Regions from separate parts of the Nocardioides sp. NPDC087217 genome, predicted to be linked through region 2. Evidence: riboswitches for the same ligand, from Rfam matches in the RefSeq annotation. Region 2 holds a riboswitch; the other holds the start of a gene.
What was found. A riboswitch is a leader RNA that binds a small molecule or an ion and turns the genes downstream of it on or off. The one in region 2 is predicted to bind S-adenosylmethionine.
Positions count from the first base shown of each region.

Region 1: linked by a shared signal. The riboswitch ahead of thrC (threonine synthase) and the one ahead of ACIO3S_RS16665 (aminotransferase class V-fold PLP-dependent enzyme) in region 2 are both predicted to bind S-adenosylmethionine.

Region 1 is NZ_JBIUZB010000004.1:292,775-303,862, forward strand. It holds gene ACIO3S_RS19530 (LytR C-terminal domain-containing protein) at 1-146, shown strand, start outside; gene otsB (trehalose-phosphatase) at 239-1,093, shown strand; gene lon (endopeptidase La) at 1,263-3,587, shown strand; gene ACIO3S_RS19545 (isochorismatase family protein) at 3,656-4,207, shown strand; gene ACIO3S_RS19550 (GlxA family transcriptional regulator) at 4,204-5,127, shown strand; SAM riboswitch class I at 5,222-5,361, shown strand; gene thrC (threonine synthase) at 5,373-6,644, shown strand; gene ACIO3S_RS19560 (SGNH/GDSL hydrolase family protein) at 6,686-7,606, shown strand; gene ACIO3S_RS19565 (AMP-binding protein) at 7,652-9,253, opposite strand; gene ACIO3S_RS19570 (AMP-binding protein) at 9,343-10,911, opposite strand; gene ACIO3S_RS19575 (RNA polymerase sigma factor) at 10,929-11,088, opposite strand, start outside.
Region 2 is NZ_JBIUZB010000003.1:490,999-502,086, reverse strand. It holds gene ACIO3S_RS16690 (AAA family ATPase) at 1-1,001, shown strand, start outside; gene ACIO3S_RS16685 (MBL fold metallo-hydrolase) at 1,004-1,807, opposite strand; gene ACIO3S_RS16680 (alpha/beta hydrolase) at 1,817-2,647, opposite strand; gene ACIO3S_RS16675 (alpha/beta fold hydrolase) at 2,827-3,651, shown strand; gene ACIO3S_RS16670 (biotin/lipoate A/B protein ligase family protein) at 3,656-4,711, opposite strand; gene ACIO3S_RS16665 (aminotransferase class V-fold PLP-dependent enzyme) at 4,974-6,293, opposite strand; SAM riboswitch class IV at 6,337-6,450, opposite strand; partial or broken gene ACIO3S_RS16660 (penicillin-binding transpeptidase domain-containing protein) at 6,525-7,607, opposite strand; partial or broken gene ACIO3S_RS16655 (transglycosylase domain-containing protein) at 8,019-8,987, opposite strand; gene katG (catalase/peroxidase HPI) at 9,117-11,088, opposite strand, start outside.

The DNA of each region.
Region 1 (11,088 bases), on a different contig from region 2:
CGGAGAACACCGTCTACTACCCGAGCGAGATGAAGCGCGAGGGTCAACAGCTCGCGGACGACCTCGGCATCAAACGCACCCATGTGTCGGTCGAGGGCTCGATGAAGGGCGACCGGTTGACGGTGGTTCTGACCGGGGCTCTCTGAGCCTTTCCGGCCGTTTTCGAGGGTGTGTGATCTACCGCACGGCGGCGACCTCGCGGTCGGCTCCGAGGTGGTTGCCGTGTCACAGTTGAGGCATGGCCGAACTCCAGCCTGATGGCACCGCAGGAGAGCAGAAGTACGCCGCGATCGCGGCTGCTGCCGCCGAGACCCTCGTCGGTCTCGACTTCGACGGCACGCTCTCCCCGATCGTCGAGGATCCGGCTGCGGCTCGGATCCATCCGGACGCGGCCGCGGTCCTGATCGCGCTCGCATCCCGGGTGAAGGCACTGGCCATCGTCACCGGCCGACCGGCCGGGCAGGTCGTCGAGCTCGGCGGGCTGGCCGCGATCGCCGACGCGCTCGCGGAGGCGGGCAAGGAGCTGTACGTCTTCGGGCAGTACGGCAACGAGCGCTGGAGCGGTGCCGACCGGGTCGTCGTCGGCCCGCCGCCGCCCGACGGGCTGGCCGCCTTCGAGGCGGCGCTGCCGGAGGTGCTCGCCGCTCACGGGGCGCAGGACGCCTACATCGAGGAGAAGGGTCTCGCCGTCGGAGTGCACACCCGCCGGTTCCCCGACCCCGACGGCCTCGCCGCGCGCCTGCTTCCGCCGCTGACGGAGCTGGCCGGCGAGCACGGGCTCGTGATCGAGCCCGGCAAGCAGGTCATCGAGGTGCGCGCCCCCGGCATGCACAAGGGTCACGCCATCGACACGCTGATCTCGGAGGTCTCGCCCGGCGCGATCCTGTTCGGCGGTGACGACCTGGGTGACATCGAGGCGTTCGAGGCGGTCAGGGCCTGGGGAAAGACCACCGGGTCGGCGACGTTGCTCGTCTACTCCCACGCCGGGCCCGACCGGGGTCCGCTCGCGGATCTCGCCGATCTCGAGGTGCAGGGGCCGGAAGGTGTGCTGGAGCTGCTGGAGCGGCTGACGGCCGACGCGGCGGCGGTGTAACACGTCGTTCGTAGCACTACTCGCCCTATGAGAACGACCGGATAGTCGGTGTAACAGCGTGTTACACCTCGCGCCGTCCGCTGACAGCGAACACGATAACCGGAGGGAACATCCGGTTGCTCCCAGAAGTTGAGCCAATATCACTCAACTCTTCTAGGAGGGTCCGCAAATGGACAAGCTTCCTGTGCTGTTCGTCTCGGATGCCGTCGTCCTGCCGGGGATGGTCGTACCCATCGAGCTCGACGAGGCCGCGCAGGCTGCGATCGACGCCGCCCGGGCTGGCTCGGAGAGCCGGCTGCTGGTCGCGCCGCGGCTGGGGGACCGGTATGCGACGTACGGCGCTGTGGCCACGATCGAGCGCGTCGGCCGGTTCCGGGGCGGTGAGCCCGCGGCGGTGCTGAGGGCCGTCGGCCGCGCGAAGATCGGCTCCGGCGTGACCGGCCCCGGTGCTGCGCTGTGGGTCGAGGTCGAGACCGCCGCCGAGACGACCACGGAGCACGCGAAGGAGCTGGCCGAGGAGTACAAGCGGCTGGTCGTCGCGGTGCTCCAGCGTCGCGAGGCGTGGCCGGTCATCGACCAGGTCAACCGGCTCACCGAGCCGTCCGAGATCGCCGACACCGCCGGCTACGCGCCCTACCTCGACGACGAGGCGAAGCGTGAGCTGCTGGAGACGCCGTCGGTCGAGGAGCGGCTCGAGAAGGTCATCGCCTGGGCCAAGGACTACATCGCGGAGTCCGAGGTCAGCGACAAGATCGCCGAGGACGTACGCGAGGGCATGGAGAAGACGCAGCGGGAGTTCCTGCTGCGTCAGCAGCTCGCCGCGATCCGCAAGGAGCTCGGCGAGGGCGAGCCCGAGGGGTCCGACGACTACCGGGCCCGCGTCGAGGCCGCCGACCTCCCCGAGGCCGTACGCGAGGCCGCGCTGCGCGAGGTCGACAAGCTCGAGCGTGGTTCCGAGCAGAACCCCGAGACCGCCTGGATTCGCACCTGGCTGGACACGGTGCTGGAGCTGCCGTGGTCGGTCCGGACCGAGGACTCGACCGAAGTGGTCGCGGCTCGTGAGGTGCTCGACGCCGACCACCACGGCCTCGAGGAGGTCAAGGACCGGATCGTGGAGTACCTGGCGGTGCGGACCCGCCGTGCCGAGAGGGGCCTGCAGGTCATCGGTGGCCGTGGCTCCGGTGCCGTGGTGCTGCTCGCCGGCCCGCCAGGGGTCGGCAAGACGTCGCTGGGTGAGTCGGTCGCGCGTTCGCTCGGACGGAAGTTCGTCCGGGTCGCGCTGGGCGGTGTCCGCGACGAGGCCGAGATCCGTGGTCACCGGCGCACCTATGTCGGCGCTCTGCCCGGCCGGATCGTGCGGGCCATCAAGGAGGCCGGATCGATGAACCCGGTGGTGCTCCTGGACGAGGTCGACAAGGTCGGCTCGGACTATCGGGGTGACCCTGCCGCCGCGCTGCTGGAGGTGCTCGACCCGGCGCAGAACCACACCTTCCGCGACCACTACCTCGAGCTCGACCTGGACCTCTCCGACGTCCTGTTCATCGCCACCGCCAACGTGGTCGAGCAGATCCCGTCGGCGCTGCTGGACAGGATGGAGCTGGTCACGATCGACGGCTACACCGAGGACGACAAGGTCGCCATCGCCCGTGACTTCCTGCTGCCCCGGCAGCTCGAGCGCGCCGCGGTGACCTCGGAGGAGGCCACGGTCACCGACGACGCGCTGCGTGAGCTGGCCGCGAACTACACCCGCGAGGCGGGCGTACGCCAGCTCGAGCGGCTCATCGCCAAGGCGCTGCGCAAGGTGGCGACGCGGCTGGCCACCGGTGCGGAGCACGTCGAGATCGGCCTGGACAACCTCAAGGACCTGGTCGGACGGCCGCGGTTCACGCCGGAGTCGGCAGAGCGTACCTCTGTCCCGGGGGTCGCCACCGGACTGGCGGTGACCGGGCTCGGTGGGGATGTGCTCTTCATCGAGGCGTCCGCGGCCGAGGGGCAGACCGGCCTCAACATCACCGGTCAGCTCGGCGAGGTGATGAAGGAGTCCGCGCAGATCGCGCTCTCCTTCGTCCGCTCGCACGCCGCTGAGCTGGGCGTCGACCCGGCCGTGCTCGACCGCTCGCTCCACCTCCACGTGCCCGCGGGTGCGGTCCCCAAGGACGGCCCGAGCGCCGGCATCACGATGGTCACCGCGCTCACCTCTCTCGCCACCGGTCGCCCGGTGCGCAGCGAGGTCGGCATGACCGGTGAGGTCTCGCTCTCCGGGCGGGTGCTACCCATCGGCGGCCTCAAGCAGAAGCTGCTCGCAGCCCAGCGAGCCGGCCTGACCGAGGTCTTCGTGCCTCAACGCAACGAGCCCGACCTGGACGAGGTCCCCGACGAGGTGAAGCAGGCCCTGAAGATCAACCTGGTGAGCGATGTCAGGGATGTCGTACGCGGCGCCCTCGCGCCTGCCGAGGGAGAGGCCACCACGCAGAGCACGGTTGCCGCTGCCTGACCGGATCGTTCCGGATGCTGCCCGCTTGATGCCTCGTGCGTCGAGCGGGCAGCTCGCACACTGGGGGCATGAGCAACCGAGCCCTTCTCGTCATCGACATCCAGGAGTCCTTCCGGCAGCGGGAGGTATGGCAGCAGACTCTCCACCCCGACATCGCCGACCGCGCCGACCGGCTGGTGAGCCTCGCGCGGGCCGCGGGCGACCTGGTGGTCTGGGTGCTCCACACAGAGCCCGGCAGTGGCGGCGTCTTCGACCCGGAGTCGGGCCACGTCCGCTACCTCGACGGGCTCAGCGGCCCCGAGCCGGGCGATGTCGAGCTGCGCAAGACCGCCCACAACGCCTTCACCACGACCAACCTGCAGCAGGTGCTGACCGAGCGCGGGATCACCGAGCTCGTGGTGTGCGGGATCCGCGCCGAGCAGTGCGTCGAGACCACCGCGCGGGTCGGCTCCGACCTCGGCTACCGGGTCACCTATGTCGCCGATGCGGTCACCACCGAGCCGCTGGGCGGGCTGTCGGGCGAGGAGGTCGTCGAGCGTACGAAGCTCGTGCTCAGCGGCCGGTTCGCGGAGATCGCGACCATCGATGATCTGGAGGCTGTGGCAGCATCTTCGGCATGACGACCGGACGGACCACCGTCGCGTTCGTGCTGCTGCCCGGCGTACATCTGCTCGACCTCGCCGGGCCGGCACAGGCGTTCCACACCGCGGGCAACCTCGGACACCCCTACGACCTCGCGTACGTCGCGGGCGCCGAGCCGGGGGAGGTGCTCTCCGCACAGGGTCTGCCGCTGACGGCCACCACGGAATGGCCCGATCTCGATCCCGGTGACCTGCTCGTCGTGCCGGGCTGGCGAGCGGCGTACGACCTCGTCGCCGGCCCCCGGCTCAGCCGTGAGGCCGCCGAGCGGCTGCGTGCCCATCATGCGGCCGGGGGCGAGGTGGCCAGCGTCTGCGCCGGCGCCGACGCCCTCGGGCAGGCGGGCCTCCTCGACGGACGTCGCTGCACCACTCATCACGATCTCCAGGACGCGCTGTCAAGGCGCTACCCGAAAGCCCGGGTGGTGCGCGACGTGCTCTTCACCAGCGATGACCGGATCGTGACGTCAGCAGGCATCGCCAGCGGCATCGATCTGAGCCTGCACCTGCTCGCGGTGCGCCACGGACCGGCGCTGGCGGCTCGCGTGGCCCGCGACATGGTCGTCTACGCGCGACGCAACGGGGACCAGCCGCAGGAGAGCGTCCTGCTGCGCCACCGGAACCATCTCGACGACACCGTCCACCATGTGCAGGACGTCATCGACGCCCGGTTCGCCGAGCCGCTTCCGCTCTCCGCTCTGGCGGATGGTGCGGGGGTGAGCGAACGCACCCTGACCCGCGCCTTCGTCGCGGCGACCGGTCTGACTCCGCTCCGCTATCAGCAGGCTCTCCGCCGCGAACGGGCCGACCATCTGCTGGCCGCGGGCACCACGATGGAGTCGGCCGCTCGAGCGGTCGGTTTCGACGACGCCCGGATGCTGCGCCGCCTCCGAGCGCGCTGATCGAGGACCAGTCGGCGTCCAGATGGTGGACACTTGGTCCGCGGAGTGGAACCCGGGTGTGTTTCCGGCAAGTTGCCTGCCGTACGATCGGTATTGCTCATCGAGAGGGACTGAGGGAACGGCCCAGTGAAGTCCCGGCAACCGACCACGAGCCTCCTCCCGGCCATCGGGTAGGGCGTGGAGCAGGTGCTAATTCCGGCCCGGCGCGAGAGACGTGATCGGGGAAGATGAGGAGGAGGTTTCTCATGAGCGCTGCGACCACGGAGACGAAGGGCCTGCGCGAGGGCGCTTTCGGCAACGCCTCGGCGCTGTCGTGCCGGGAGTGTGGGCACCAGATCGAGCTCGGACCGCATTACGCCTGTCCGGAGTGTTTCGGGCCACTGGAGGTGGCCTATGACTTCCCGGCCGTGACCCGCGAGGAGATCGAGGCCGGACCCCGCAACATCTGGCGCTACAAGGCCCTGCTGCCGGTGCCCGACGACATCGAGCAGAGCCCCAACACCGAGCCCGGCTTCACCCGGCTGCTGGACGCGAAGAACCTCGCGCGTGAGCTCGGCATCGAGAAGATCTGGGTGAAGGACGACTCGACCAACCCGACCAACTCCTTCAAGGACCGCGTGGTCGCCTGTGCTCTGAGCGCCGCCCGCGAGCTCGACGCCAAGGTCTTCGCCTGCCCGAGCACCGGCAACCTGGCCAACGCTGTCGCGGCGGCGGGAGCGCGGGCCGGCATCCCGACCGCGGTCTTCATCCCGAGCAACCTCGAGCAGCCCAAGCAGGTCAACTCCGCCGTCTTCACCGACAACCTGATCGCCGTCGACGGCAACTACGACGACGTCAACAAGCTCGCTCAGGAGATCGCCGCGGAGGAGGACGGCTGGGCGTTCGTGAACGTCAACGTACGTCCCTTCTACGCCGAGGGCTCCAAGACGCTCGGCTTCGAGATCGCCGAGCAGCTCGGCTGGCGCCTGCCCGACCAGATCGTCATCCCGGTGGCCTCCGGATCCCAGCTGACCAAGGTCGACAAGGCCTTCAAGGAGCTGATCAAGCTCGGTCTGGTCGAGGAGAAGCCCTACCGGATCTTCGGCGCCCAGGCCACCGGCTGCAACCCGGTCGCGACCGCGTTCAAGGCTGGCGTCGACGCCATCCGCCCGGTCAAGCCCGACACGATCGCCAAGTCGCTCGCCATCGGCAACCCGGCCGACGGCATCTATGTCCTCGATGCCACCCGCTCCTCCGGTGGTGCTGTCGAGGAGGTCACCGACGACGAGATCCGCGCCGCGATCGTGCTCCTGGCCCGCACCGAGGGCATCTTCACCGAGACTGCCGGCGGCACCACGCTCGCGGTCACCAAGAAGCTCGTCGAGACCGGCGCGCTCGACCCGAGCCTGGAGACGGTGATCATCAACACCGGCCACGGCCTCAAGACGCTCGACGCGGTCAGTGGCATCGTCGGCCCCCGCGCCACCATCGCCCCCAACTACGACGCCTTCGAGGAAGCCGGGCTCTCCCAGGCGTAGGTTAATTTCGCGTTCACATCCGTGGGGTACACCTAAGGAATGTGAACACCACGAAGACGAGTGAAGAGGCCAAGTGGCTCGGCATGGTTGCCGCCACCGCTGGAGTCGCCGGCGCAGTCGGTGTGGTGGGTGCGGCGGCCGGTGCCGGGTTCGTGACGTTGCTGAAGAGACAGGCGGCGCACGCGCGCGACGTGATCGGCAAGCCGCTCGGCGAGGAGGCGATCGACGCCGACAAGGTCTACAAGAAGACCTACGGAGGTACGCCGGTCGAGCTCCTCATCCTCGGCGACTCGATCGCCGCCGGGCTGGGCGCGGAGACCAGGGGCGGCACCCTCGGGGCCCGGCTGGCCAAAGGCACGGCCAAGGCTCTGCTGAGGCCGGTGCGGCTGCGTACGGCGGCCGTGGTCGGCGCCGAGACGTCGATGGTCCCCGCGCAGCTCGAGTCGCTGCCGGAGGGCTACCGGCCCGACGTGGCGGTGGTCATCGTCGGTGGCAACGACGTCACCCACCGAGTGCCGCAGAAGGACTCCACCCGGGTGCTGGGGGAGGTCATCGACGCCCTGCGCGAGCGTGGTGCCGAGGTCGTGGTCGGGACCTGCCCGGACGTGGGCGCGGTCCGTCCCCTGCCGCAGCCGCTTCGCTCGCTCGGGCGCAGGATCGCCAAGCAGCTGGCCGACGGTCAGCGGGAGACCGCGCTGGCCAAGGGCGCCCACGTCGTCTCGCTCTCCGACGTGGTCGGCCCGTTCTTCATCACCAACCCCGACGAGATGTTCGCGATCGACCACTTCCACCCCAGTGCGATGGGCTACAAGCGCACCGCCAAGGCGATGCTGCCCTCCGTCCTCGCCGCCCTCGGGCAGATCCAGCAGGTCCCGTTCGGACACCACCTGCCCGAGCTCCCGCCCGAGGCGACCGAGCCGCCGGATCCTGACACGAACACCGGTCGAGTCGGCTCGTCGTAACGCGCTGACTCGGCGTCTGGCGGCGGGGCAGTTGCGCCGACTCGGCTACTTTTCGGCTGCCACGTCGTCTGGGCTCTTGCCGCCGGTGCTGAGCATGTCGGCCGTGAGGCCGGTGGCGGCGCGGTAGTCGACGGTCCCCGCAGGCGTACGCGGCACCGACTCGACCAGCAGGACGAGCTTGGGCTCGTGCGACTCCCCGAGCCGGTCGCGGGCGTGCTTGCGCAGGTCGGCAGCGGTGGTCTCGGTCGACGGGGCCAGCTGAACCAGCGCCGCGACCTGCTGGCCCCAGCGCGGGTGGGGCATGCCGAAGACGGCGGCGTCGACGACGTCCTCGTGGGCGAGGAGCACGCCCTCGATGGTCTCGGGGTGGATCTCGAGGTCACCGGTGCGTACGAGCGTGGCGGCCCGGCCGAGCAGTGTGATCGAGCCGTCCTGCTCGCGGCGGGCGAGGTCGCCGGGGAAGGTCCAGCGCCGGTTGTCGATCAGCTTGATCGCGGTGGCCGAGCGGGCGTTGTCCTTGTAGTAGCCGAGAGCCGACGGGCCGGAGCGGGCCAGCAGGCCCTCGACGCCGGGAGCCGCCGGGGTGAGGTCGGGGTTGAACACCTCCACCTCCGGGCCCACCATGAACCGCGCCTCGCCGGGCACGAGCGAGGATCCGTCGTCGGCGCGGGAGCCGGTGACGCCGGTCTCGAGGGTGCCGTAGGAGTCGACGATGACCCGGCGGGCGAAGGCGTTGCGCAGCGTGCCGAGGACGCCGTCGGAGAGCGGCGCCGCAGTGTTGGAGACCCCGGCGAGCGAGCGCAGCGGCCAGCGCTTCTTCCCGGTCAGCCGGGCGTTGGCCACCGGCCGCGCCTGGGCGTCGCCCAGCAGCGTGATCGCGGTCGCGCCGGCCTGCTCGGCGAGGTCGAGGAAGGCCTCGGCGGAGAAGGTGGGCGAGGTGTCGAGCACCGCGGTGCCACCCGCGACCAGCGCCCGGAGGAGCAGCAGCTGGCTCTGCCCGTGCAGCAGCGGACCGCCGGCGAGCAGGACGACACCCGAGTCACGAGCGGCCGCCTCCGCGGCGAGCCCCTCGACCGACGGGATCGGCGCGTTGCGGCGGACCGTGTTCAGCGCGGCCCAGATCAGGTCCTCCTGGCGCCAGACCGCACCCTTCGGGGTGCCCGTGGTGCCGGTGGTGAAGATGATGTGCCAGTCGCCAGGCGTACGTCCGACCGTCGGCCGCTCCTTGGACGCCGCGGCGACCTTGGCGTCGTAGTCGGCGCCCAGGATGACGCGGTGGTTCAGCTTCAGGTCGAGCTCGTCGAGGTCATCGGTGAACTCGGGGGAGACGATGGCCGCGACACAGTCGGTGGCGGCGTACGTCCTGGCGAGCTCGTCGCGCCGGTAGGCGTGGTTGATGTTGACCGGGACGGTGCGGGCCTTGAGGCACCCGTAGAGGGCGTCGACCCACTCGATCCGGTTGGTCGCGTGAACGGCGACCTGGGCACCCGGCTCGAGGCCGACGCTCAACAGGTGGTTGGCCAGGCGCGTGGCACGCTCGTCGATCTCGGCGTACGAGTAGGCGCGGTCGGAGGTGACGACGGCCGTGCGATCGGGGATGGCGTCGGCCATCGCTTCCAGGATGTCGGGCAGTGTGAGGGGGATCACGGCGGACACAGGGACGTACGTGCCTTCCAATTGATAGAGCCAGGGGTAGGGCCGTACGGCACCGAACCGTACGTCGGATCAGCCGGTCGTCACGTACGCGCCTCGAGCAGCTCGGCGGCGACCGTAGCGCTGGCACGATAGTCCACCTTGCTCACGGGCGTGCGGGGGACTCGCTCCACGAGCAGGATGTCCTTGGGCACCTTGTAGGCGGAGATGAGGCTGCGGCAGTGCTCGCGGAGCGCATCGGTCGAGGTCTGGGCGCCGTCGCGGAGCTGCACGAGAGCGGTGACCTGCTGGCCCCAGCGCTCGTGCGGGGTGCCGACGACCGCGGTGTCGAAGACGTCGGCATGACGCAGCAGGACCGACTCGACCTCCTCGGGGAAGACCTTCTCGCCGCCGGTGTTGATGCAGCCCGACCCGCGGCCGAGGACGGTGATCGAGCCGTCCTCCTCGCGCCGCGCGAAGTCGCCCGGGATCGACCAGCGCTGCCCGTCGACCTCCTTGAACGTCGCCGCGGTCTTCACCGGGTCGTTGTAGTAGCCCAGCGGGATCGACCCGGTGCGCGCGAGCATCCCGGTCTCACCCGGCGCGCACGGCACCATGTCGGTGTCGAAGACCTGTACGTCCATCCCGACCTGGAACTTCGGCGCGGCCTGTGCGCCCTTGTTGCCGTCGTCGACCTGCATGCCGGCCGCCCCGGACTCCGAGGCGCCGTAGGAGTCCAGGATGTAGCGGCCCGGCAGTGCCTCCCGGAGCTGGGCGCGGACCCCCGCGGAGAGCGGGGCGGCGCCGTTGGAGACGGCGAACAGGCTGCTCAGGTCCCAGCGCTCCGGCTCGCGCAGGATCGCCTCGGCGACCGGGCGGCCCATCGCGTCGCCCAGGAAGGTGAGCGAGTTGACCCCGGCGGCCTGGACCAGGTCGAGGATCGTCTCGGGCGACCAGGCCGGCTCGGTGTAGAGCGAGACCGTGCAGCCGGCGACATGGCCGTTGCCCATGATCCACTGGCTGCCGCCGTGCATCATCGGACCGCAGGCCAGCAGCACCATCGGCGACTCCTGCGCCGCGGCCTCCTCGGCGAGCTGCTCGACGGTGTCGAAGGGAGCTCCGAACCGGCTCGCGTTCATCGCGGCGCGGATGATGTCCTCCTGGCGCCACACGACGCCCTTAGGCATCCCGGTGGTGCCGCCGGTGTAGATGACGTAGCGGTCGTCGGGGCTGCGCTCGATGTCGGGGCGCTCCTTGGACGCGGCGGCGACGGCGGCGTCGTACTCCTCGCCCATCACCAGCGTCGGGATGCCCAGGCCGAGCGCGGCGACCGCCTCGACGTGCTCCGGTCCGATGATCGCCGCGACGGCGTCGGAGTTGCGGTAGAGGTGGTCGAGCTCGTCGTGGAGGTACTTGTGGTTGATGTTGATCGGCACCGCCCGCGCCTTCATGCACCCGTAGAACGCGTCGACCCACTCGATCCGGTTGCGTGAGTGGACGGCGACGTGGTCGCCGGGTTTGATGCCCTGCCCGAGGAGGTGGTTGGCCAGCCTGGTCGCGCGCTCGTCGACCTCGGCGAAGCTGTAGGCGTGTTCCATCGTGAACACGGCGGTGCGGTCGGGGATGGCGTCCGCCATCGCCTCGAGGATGTCGGGGAGAGTGATCGGGGTCACACCACCGAGTGTGGCAACTAGAACGTGTTCTCGTCTACCGATTGAGGTGGAAAACCTTCCAGGGCCCGTTGCCGCCGGGCGAGGTCGGCCCGCTCCGGCCCGTGCGTGCAGAGCGCGATGGCCTCCGCGTACGCCTCGATCGCGGCGTCGTGGCGCCCCGACCGCTCCAGCAGCTGG
Region 2 (11,088 bases):
ACGACGGGAACCGAGCCGCCGGCCTCGACCGCGCCGCACGGGCCGCACGCGACCGAGGCGCCCTGCTCGTGCTCGACACGCTGCTGTGGATCATGGCGCTCTCCGAGGTCTACGGGGGCTCCCTGCACCGGGCCGGCCGCTGCGTTGAGATGCATCGAGAGGTACGGGTCGCGATGGGCTATGAGGACGCGAACGTGCCCAACGTCGCGGTGATGGCCTGGTCCGGCGAGCCACGCGAGCTGGTGGCGGCGCTCGCCGACGGCGCCGGAGCGATCGGCTTCGGCGGAGTCCGGTCCTCGGGGATCGAGGGGCTGGTCGCGCGTGACCTCGCGGACCGGCGCTACCAGGACGCCTACCAGCGCCACAGACCGCTGGTCGAGGACCCGTTCCTCCAGGTCACCCCGATCTGGTACGCCGACTTCGTCGAGTCAGCCGTACGCTCCGGCCATCCGGACGTTGCACGGCGGGTCGCCCAGGACCTGGCGAGCCGGGCGGCGGTGAACGGCATGCCCTGGTGCGAGGGAGCCGCCGAGCGCGCGCTCGCCCTGGTGAGCACCGACGACGAGGCCGAGGCCCACTACCTCGCCTCGGTCGCGGCCCTGCACAAGACGCTGGCCGAGACCGAGCTCGGCCGGTCGTACCTGCTCTACGGCGAATGGCTCCGTCGCGTCCGGCGCCGTCGCGAGGCGGCCGAGCAGCTCCGCCTCGCGCTGCGGCACCTGCGCCACAGCGGCGCCGAGATCTTCGTCCCACGAGCTCTCGCCGAGCTCGAGGTTCTCGGCGTCCGGACCGACGTCGTGGACGCCGAGGTGGACCCGCCGCTGGAGCTCACCACCCAGGAGCACACGATCGCGCGCCTGGCCGCGTCCGGGCGTACCAACGCCGAGATAGCCGCCAACCTGTTCATCAGCCCGAACACCGTCGACTACCACCTGCGGAAGGTCTTCCAGAAGCTCGGCATCTCCTCTCGCCGGCAGCTGGCGGACCGTCTGGGCACCTAGGTCTACACCGGCAGCCGGAGCGGCAAGCCCGGCGTCGGCCAGCGGAAGCGGTCGGCGATCCCGGGCGGAGCATCGGCCAGGTCGGCGAGGATCCGGTCCTTCCCCTGACGAAAGTGCGACCAGCCCTCGTAGTGCACCGGCACCACCGTGACCGGGTCGAGCAGCCCGCACAGCTCGACCGCTTCCCGCCCGCCCATCGTGTAGGCGAGCGGGCCGGTCACCGGGAACCCGACACGCCCCAGGTGCAGGACCGCGGTCCCGACGTCGACCCGGGTCGCGACCTCGCCGATACCCCCGTAGAGCACCGTGTCTCCCGAGACCCAGACGGCTCCGTGCTGTTGCCCCTCCCAGGTCAGCGAGAAACCGATGACGTCGCCGACGATCGGTCTGCTGCCGAGGAAACCATGACGCGCGGGAGTCGCGGTCACCGTGACCGTCGGACGTCCCGGCGCCTGCAGCACCGTGGTCTGCCACGGCCGCAGACCCCTCACCGCCCGGACCAGGCCCGACCTGGAGAGCCTGACCGCGCCCGAGGCGGTGGTGGCCACGACCCCGACATCCGGCAGCAGCGCGCGGCCAGCGTCGTCGAGGTTGTCGGCGTGATGGTCGTGGGTGAGGAGGACGGCGTCGATGGGGCCGATCTCGGCAGCGAGGACCGCAGGGCCCGCGATCTTCCGCGAGGACGTACCCCAGCCGAACCTGTACGTCCGGCCGGGGGCGTCGAAGGTCGGGTCGGTCAGGATCCTCCACCCGGCCACCTCGAGCAGCGTCGTCGGTCCACCGACGTGAGTGAGCGTGAGGTCCATCGCGCGGCCTCAGGAGACAGTGGGCTCGGTCGCGCCCCGCTGCCCGGAGTTGGAGAGCGCCCACTCCAGCGCGTGGTCGGCGATCTCCTCCCACCCCGCACCCGCCACCATCAGATGCGGCCGGCCCTCGTACGTCTCGTGCTCGGTGACGGTTCCGGCGCCCTTGTAGTGCTTGGCGTTCGAGGCCTGCACCGAGGGCGGCATGATGTGGTCCTCGGATCCGGACAGGAACAGCAGCGGCGCGCGGTCGGCGTTCTTGAAGTCGACCCAGGCGCCCTGGTGACCGGGCTGGAAGTTCGCCAGCACGGAGTCGAACAGGACGCGTCCCGAAGCCGGGATGTGGTAGCGCTCGTAGAACGCCAGCGACTCCTCCTCGGTGTAGGTGTTGGTGAAGGCGTACTTCCACTGCTCGGAGTCGAACCCGACGGCGCGGTGATGGTTGGCCGGGTTCTTGAGCACAGGGAAGACCGAGCGCAGCTGGCTCCACGGCGTGGCCCGGACACCCTCGGTCGGAGCGGAGTTGAGGACGACGCCCGCAGCTCCGTAGCCGTGGTCCATCACGACCTGCGTGAACGCCCCGCCGGCCGAGTGGCCCATGATGATCGGTGCGGTGTCGAGCGTGTCGAGGAAGGCCTCGAGGTGGGAGACGATCGCCTCCAGGGTGAGGTCCGCGATCGGGGTCGGGTCGGCGCGGAGGGCCTCGACCTCGACCTCGAAGCCGGGGTAGGCAGGAGTGTGCACGGTGAAGCCCTTGGCCTCGTACCGGGCCTTCCAGTGTTCCCACGACCGGGGTGTGACCCAGAAGCCGTGTATCAGGACGATGGTGTCGGGGGTGCTCATGTCAGGTTCCCTTTCCAGTGCTGGGGCTGCGGCGCTCCGATCGTCCATCGCGTCGCGATGCGTCCGGACCACGTGGACCGCGTAGTCCCGCGGGACTACGCGGTCCACGTGGTCCGCCGAGCCCGATGGCCGCGCGAGGCTTGCCAGGACAGAGCCCAACCGACCGTGGGAGGAAGCCGATGCCTTACATCACCGCCGACGACGGCGCCCAGATCTTCTACAAGGACTGGGGCGACAGCGGAAGCCCCGTGCTGCTCAGCCACGGCTGGCCGCTCAACTCCGACGCCTGGGAGGCCACCGCGCTCTTCCTCGCGCAGCACGGCCACCGAGCCGTTGCCCACGACCGCCGGGGCCACGGCCGCTCCAGCCAGACCTGGTCGGGCAACGAGATGGACACCTACGCCGACGACCTCGCCTGTCTGATCGACGCTCTCGACCTGAGCGACCTCACCCTCGTCGGGCACTCGACGGGCGGCGGTGAGATCGTCCGGTACGTCGGCCGGCACGGCACCGGCCGCGTCGCCGGGCTCGTCCTGGTCTCGGCGGTGCCGCCGCTCATGCTGCGGACCGAGGACAACCCCGAGGGGCTACCCATCGAGGTCTTCGACGAGATCCGGGCCGGGGAGCTGGCCAACCGGGCCCAGCTCTATCGCGACCTGGCCGACGGGCCGTTCTTCGGCCACAACCGGAACGGCGATGTTCCGCAGGGCTTCCGCGACGCCTTCTGGCTCCAGGGCATGGCCTCCGGGCACCGTGGCGCCTACGAGTGCATCGCGGCCTTCTCCGCCACCGACTTCCGGCCCGACCTGGCCAAGATCGACGTGCCGACGCTGGTCGTGCACGGCGACGACGACCAGATCGTGCCGATCGACGTCGGGGGTCGCCGCTCGGTCGAGCTGATCGACGGCGCGGAGCTGAAGGTCTACGAAGGATCCAGCCATGCCCTCCCGGACACCGATCGCGACCGTCTGCACGCCGATGTGCTGGCCTTCATCGACCGCTGACGGCCTACGGCACCCTCGCGCGCCAGGCCGGGGTCCCGTGCTTGCTCTCGACCAGCGCCGCGGCCTCGTCGATCGTGGCCTGGTCGAGACCGACGTACGCCGCGCCGAAGCTCTGCTCAAACTCCGAGAGCAGCGCGTCGATGACCTTCTCGCGGCTCAGCCCGGTCTGGGAACGGATCGGGTCGACGCGCTTGGCGGCGCTCCGGGTGCCCTTGTCGGACATCTTCTCCCGGCCGATCCGGAGCACTTCGAGCATCTTGTCGGCGTCGATGTCGTAGGCCATCGTGACGTGGTGCAGGACGCCGCCGGGGATCCGCTTCTGGGCGGCGCCGGCGATCTTGCCGACCGGCGAGGCGATGTCGTTGAGGCCGGCGTAGGCGGCCTCGATGCCGACGCCGCGCAGGCCGCGCAGCACCCACTCGTCGAGGAAGGCGTACGACTCCTGGAAGGACATGCCGGCCACGAGCGTGTCGGGGACGGCGAGGCTGTAGGTGATCGTGTTGCCCGGCTCGATGAACATGGCGCCGCCACCGGAGATGCGGCGTACGACCTCGATGCCGTGACGCTCGGCTGCGGCCTCGTCGACCTCGTTGGAGATCGACTGGTAGCTGCCGATCACGACCGCGCTGCTGGCCCAGTCCCAGAACCTCAGGTTGGGGGCGCGGCGACCCTCGGCGACCTGGCGGACGATGACCTCGTCGAGCGCCATCTGCATCCGCGGCGACAGCGGCCCGGTCTCGACGATCTCGAGGTCGAGGTCGTCCCAGGTCGTGGCCCGGCCCAGCGCCCGCAGCACCGTCAGGGCGACGTCGCGGGTGCCGAAGCCGACCAGCTCGGCATCGCGGGCGGCGACGTCGAGCACCGCGGTCAGCTGGTCGAGGGAGACGTCGACGGACTGCCCCTCCAGCGCCTCGGTCAGCCAGCCCAGCGCCTCGTCGGGCTCCAGGAAGAAGTCGCCCGAGAGGACGACGTCGATGATCGTGTCAGCGGAGACTGTCGCGTCGACGACGACCAGCTTGCCGCCGCGTACCTTCCGCTCGCCATGCACTCTTTCACTCACAATTTCTCAACACCGCGAGCGCCCCGAATCATCCCGTCGAGACGTCACCCCGGTCGACCGAGACGTCACTCCGGTCGGCCGAGACGTCGCCCCCGTCGGCCGAGACGTCACCAACTGCCCACTCGGCCGACGTAACTGCCCACTCGGCCGACGTAACTGCCCACTCGGCCGACGTAACTGCCCACTCGGCCGACGTAACTGCCCACTCGGCCGACGCAACTGACGTTTCGGCCGACCTACCTGACGCCTCGGCAGGCGTTCCTCAGACGGCGGCGCCGCAGGAGCCGGCGGTGTCGGCGAGACGGGTCAGGCCGGCCGGCCCGACGAGCGGGCGCGGGTCCTCGGCGAGCGTCCAGGCCCCGTCGACGAGGACGTAGTCGCCTCGGACGTCACCCACGAGAAGAGCACGTACGCCGGCCACCAGCCGGTCCACGTCGGCGACCGAGGTGCCGATCCCGATGCTCGCGCGGACCGCGCCGCCGGTGAGCCCGAGGCGCTTGAGGAGCGGCTGCGCGCAGAAGCGGCCGTCGCGTACACCCAGACCGTGCTCGGCGGAGAGGTAGGCCGCGACCCGGCCGGGCTCGATCCCGTCGACCGTGAACGTCGCGACCCCGACCGGCTCCTCGGAGTCAGGCCAGAGCCTCAGCACGTCGACACCTTCCAGCTCGGACAGGCCGGCCACGAGACGCCCCCTCAGTGACGCCTCGTGGCGGTCCAGCTCGGCGGGCTCGAGGCCACCGAGAGTCGTACAGGCAGCGGCCAGCGCGGCGGCGCCGATGACGTTGGGCGAGCCGCCCTCGTGGCGTGCGGGGGCGGGCTGCCACGTCGTCTCGCCCACCTCGACGTCATCGACGGCCCCTCCCCCGGCGAGGTAGGGGGTGCCGACGTCGAGCCAGTCGCGGCGCCCGACCAGGGCGCCGGCGCCGTAGGGGGCGTAGAGCTTGTGGCCGGAGAGGACGACGTAGTCGGCGCCGGTGGCGGTGAGCGAGAAGTGGCGGTGGGCGAGCAGCTGGGCGCCGTCGACGAGGACCCGGGCGCCGTGGGCGTGGGCAAGGGTGACGATCTCGGCGACCGGCAGCGCCTCTCCGGTGACGTTGGAGGCGCCGGTGATCGCGACCAGGGCGAAGCTGTCCCGAGCCAGCTCACCGGCGAGGGCGTCGATGGTGCCGGCGAGGGTGTCCCGGCCGGCGACCACGGTGACGCCGGCCTCGACGCGGCGCCACGGGAGCAGGTTGGCGTGGTGCTCGATGTCGAGGACGAGCACCCGGCCGGGTACGCAGCCGGCCAGCAGGTTCACCGAGTCGGTGGTGTTGCGGGTGATGACGGTGACGTCGTCCTCGCGGGCGCCGACATAGGCGCCGATGGTCGCGCGCGACTCCTCGTAGAGGGCGGTCGAGACCTGGGACAGGTAGCCGGCGCCGCGGTGCACCGAGGCGTACCAGGGCAGGACCTCGGCAACCCGGTCGGCCACGCTCTGCAGCGCCGGCGCCGAGGCGGCGACATCCAGGTTGGCGTACGTCGCGGTCGTTCCGTCCAGCAGCGGGACCTGCGTGTTCGAGCCGACGAGCGGAAGCAGGGACATGGGGGCACCCTTCGGGTCATGGCTCCCCAGGGCTGCCCGGCGAAGCACGCGCTTGCCCGCGCCGCCTCGGCGCGGGCCTGGTCGTCACCCGGAGCACCCCACCGCGTGGGAGGGTTGCCCGCCAGCAAGCCGGGGCTTCGCGCTGGCAGTCGTGACCTTCGCCGACGATGGTGCCGGAGACCGCCTGCCCTCTCCAACTCGTCGTCTCGATCCGTGGGCACGGATCTCACATCACGGACGACCTTCCCAAGGGTTGCCGCCGCCTCCCCAGCCGCCCTCGCCGTCACCCTCGCAGGTGCCGAAGAACTCCGAGACCGGGTCGCACTCCTCGCCGTCGTCCTCCTCCTCCGGCGGCGCGGGCGGAGCGATCAGCTCCTCCTCGTGCCCGGACTCGGGATCCTGGCCGTCGACGTAGACGGGCTCGGGGAAGTTCTCGACCTCCTTGCCCTCCATGGCCTTCGCCATGATGGCAGCCCAGGTCTCGGTGGGATAGTCGGCACCGAAGTAGGACGGCATCCAGCCGCCGTCGAGCTTCCCCTCGCCGTTGCCGCGCGAGTAGCGCACGGCGGTGGCGATCTGCGGGGTGAACCCGACGAACCACGACGAGCAGACGTACTGCGCGCTGGTGCAGGTGCCGGTGCCGGTCTTGCCGGCTACAGGGCGGCCGATGCTCTGGGCCTTCTGACCCGAGCCGCTCTGCACCACGCCCTGCATCGCGTACGTCACGTCGGCGGCGATGTCCTCGGAGATCGCGTGCCGGGCGTTCTTCCGGCCGTTCCAGCTGTAGAGGACGTTGCCGGCGCGGTCACGGACCTTCTTCACCACGTGTACGTCGTGGCGGTAGCCGCCGTTGGCGATCGTGGCGTAGGCGTTGGCCATGTTGATCGGGCTGACGTTGGCGCGGCCGAGGGCGATCCGGTCGTCGGTCTGGTGGTCGAAGTCGGTGGTGGTGCTGGGGATCCCCGGGAACTTCGGGTCCGCCTTCGCCGGGGCGACCCCCGCGGCGACCGCGGTGTCGTAGATCGCCTTGCGGCCCTCCTCGGGGCCACCCATCGACTCGGTCATGTCGATGTAGGCCGTGTTCACCGACTGCTCCATCGCCTTGAGCATGGTGATGTGCTGGCCGTAGTCCATCCCGTCCGCGATGCCAGCCTGCTCACCCTCGTTGACGACCTCGGAGCCGGCGTAGGTCGTGAACGGCGAGTCACCGGCCCACGTCGAGTTCAGCGAGTAGCCCTTCGCGATCGCCGCTGCGGTGGCGAAGGCCTTCATCGTCGACCCGGCGTGACCACCGGTCGCGGCCCAGTTGTGCTGGCTGTCGAGGTAGTCCTGGCCACCGTAGAAGCCGAGCAGCGCACCGGACTCGACATCGACCGAGGCGGTCGCCACGTGCAGGGCGTTCTTCTGCTCGGGGTCGCCCTTGACGTACGCCTTCCGGTTCTTCGGCTTCACGGTCTTGGCCGCGGTCGCCGACGCCTTCATCACCTTGGGCGAGAGCGTCGCGGTGATCCGAAGGCCACCGCTGTCGATCTTCTCCTCGGTGAACAGGGGCTTGCCCTGGGCATCGGTGAGGCCGAGCAGCTCGGCCTTGATCATGGTGAGCGCGTGGCCGCGCTGACCGCCGAGCCGGCTCGGCACCGTCTTCGCGGGGAACTTCGGCAGCGCGTCCTTCACCTTGTCGGCGTCGGCCTGCTTCAGGTAGCCGAGGTCGACCATGCCGGAGAGGACGTACTGGTAGCGGCCGAGCAGCTTCTCCTCGCCACGGAAGGTGCTGCTGGCGGGGTCGAAGCCGGCGGGGTTGTTGAGGATGGCCGCGAGCGCGACCGTCTCCCGCAGCGACAGGTCCTTGGTGGACTTCGCGAAGTAGGCCTTCGCGGCCGCCTCGATGCCGTAGGCGCCGCGGTTGAAGTAGATCGTGTTGAGGTAGTCGGTGAGGATCTGGTCCTTGCTCTTCTGCCTGGTCAGCTTCAGGGCGATGACCGCTTCCTTCAGCTTGCGCGAGTAGGAGCGCTCGGCGCTGAGGTAGTAGTTCTTGACGTACTGCTGGGTGATCGTGGAGGCACCGCCCGAGGTGCCCTCGGTCGTGTTGGAGAAGGCGGCCCGCACGATGCCCTTCACGTCGACGCCGCTGTTCTCGTAGAAGGTACGGTCCTCGGCGGCCACCACGGCGTGCTTGACGGTCTCCGGGATCTCGTCGGCCTCGAGCTTGATCCGGTTCTGGTCGCCGTCCTGGTAGCGGCCGAGCTCGGTCTTGCCGTTGCCGTAGTAGACGAAGGAGGTCTCGACCTCGAACGCGGCGTTGGGGTCCGGCACCTTGATCCGGTTATAGGCCACGATCGCCGTCACCGACCCGATCAGGGCGATGGCCAGGAACCCGACCAGCGCCACCTTCGCCGTGACCTTCCCCCAGCGGCGCCAGGTCGTGGCCGGTGGACGACCGCCGGTGCTCCTGGATCCGGTGCTCCGGGTGGCCCACTTCTCGGCTGCCCAGGCCTTGGCCGGCTCGAGCTTTGCGAGCAAGTCGCGGGCCGCGGACGGCTTGGGATCCGCCCGACGCGCACCCGGTCGGCTGGGCACGACCCGAGGCGGCTCGGGCGCGATCCGAGGACCCTGCGCGGCGGGCGGAGGAGGCGGTCGCCACGACGGCGGCGGGCCGGTCGGACCCTTCGGAGGCTCGGCGCTCCGGTGTTCCATTGCTCCACCTGACCTAGGCGACTGACTGCGGCGGCCGTTGATCCTACCCGGGTGGGTATGACAACGGAGGCCGACCCCACAAGGGGCCGGCCTCCGTGTCAGGCGTACGCCGCGGCGTACGGCCTCAGGTCACTTCTTCAGGTCGAAGCGGTCGTTCTCCATGACCTTGACCCACGCCTTGACGAAGTCGTTGACGAACTTCTCCTTGGCGTCGTCGGCACCGTAGACCTCCGCCAGGGCGCGGAGCTCGGAGTTGGCACCGAAGACCAGGTCGACGCGGGAACCGGTCCAGCCGTTGGAGCTGGTGTAGGTCGCCTCGTCGGCGGACGGGGTCCACTGCTGGTCGTAGTCGAGCAGGTTGACGAAGAAGTCGTTCGTCAGCACGCCCGGGGTCTTGGTGAAGACACCGAGGTCGGAGCCGTCCCAGTTGTTGCCGAGCACGCGCAGGCCGCCGACCAGAACCGTGGCCTCGGGGGCCGAGAGGCCGAGGAGGCTCGCCCGGTCGAGGAACAGGAACTCGGTGGGGAGGTTGAGGAACCCGGAGTCGTAGTTGCGGAAGCCGTCGGCGACCGGCTCGAGCCAGGCGAAGTTCTCGACATCGGTCTGCTCCTGGGTCGCGTCGACGCGGCCGGCGGAGAACGGGACCGTGACGTCCTGGCCCGCGGCCTTGGCGGCCAGCTCGATGCCCACGCCACCGGCGAGGACGAGCACGTCGGCGAAGGAGACACCGGTCGCGGCCGCGATCTCCTCGTACTTCGCGAGGACCGGCTTGAGCTCCTCGGGCTGGTTGACCTTCCACGAGACCTGCGGCTCGAGCCGGATACGACCGCCGTTGGCGCCACCGCGGTGGTCGGACGTACGGTGCGTGGCCGCCGCCTTCCACGCGGTGGAGACCAGCTGCTGCACGCTCAGACCGGACTCGGCGATGGCCGCCTTGGCTGCGGAGATCGCGGCCTCGTCGGTCGCGCCGCCCTCGGCCGGGAGCGGGTCCTGCCAGAGCAGGTCCTCGGCCGGGACCTCGGAGCCGACGTAGCGGCTCTTCGGACCCATGTCGCGGTGGGTCAGCTTGAACCAGGCACGGGCGTACGCGTCAGAGAAGGCCTCCTGGTCGTCCCTGAACCGGCGCGAGATCTCGTCGAACTCCGGGTCCACGCGCAGCGCCAGGTCGGAGGTGAGCATGCGCGGCTCGCGCTTGCCCTCACCGTGCGCCTCGGGAACCATGTCGGAGCCCGCGCCGTTCTTCGGACGCCACTGCTTGGCGCCAGCAGGCGACTCGAACAGCTCCCACTCGTAGGCGTAGAGGATGTGGAAGAACTCGTTGTCCCAGCGGGTCGGGTGGTAGGTCCAGGTGACCTCGAGGCCCGAGGTGAGTGCGTCCGCGCCGACACCGGTGCCGTGGCCGTTCTTCCAGCCGATGCCCTGGTTCTCCAGCGGCGCGGCCTCCGGGTCGGGGCCGACCAGATCGTCGGGGTGGGCACCGTGGGTCTTGCCGAAGGTGTGGCCACCGGCGATGAGGGCGACGGTCTCCTCGGAGTTCATCCCCATGCGGCGGAAGGTCTCCTTGATGTCCACCGCGGACTTCATCGGGTCGGGCTCGCCGTTGGGGCCCTCCGGGTTGACGTAGATCAGACCCATCTGGACAGCGGCCAGCGGCGCCTGCAGGTCGCGGTCGCCGGTGTAGCGCTCGTCGTCGAGCCAGACCTTCTCCGGACCCCAGTAGATGTCGTCGTCGGACTCCCAGACGTCCGCGCGACCACCCGAGAAGCCGAAGGTCTTGAAGCCGCCCTCCTCCATCGCCACGTTGCCCGCCAGAACCATCAGATCGGCCCAGGAGAGGTTCTTGCCGTACTTCTTCTTGACCGGCCACAGCAGACGACGGGCCTTGTCGAGGGAGACATTGTCCGGCCAGGAGTTGAGCGGCGCGAAACGCTGCTGGCCACGGCCGGCGCCACCGCGACCGTCGTGACTGCGGTAGGTGCCGGCGGCGTGCCACGCCATCCGGACGAAGAGCCCGGCGTAGCTACCGAAGTCAGCCGGCCACCAGTCCTTGGAATCGGTCATGACCGCGGCGATGTCCGCCTTGACGGCAGGCAGGTCCAGG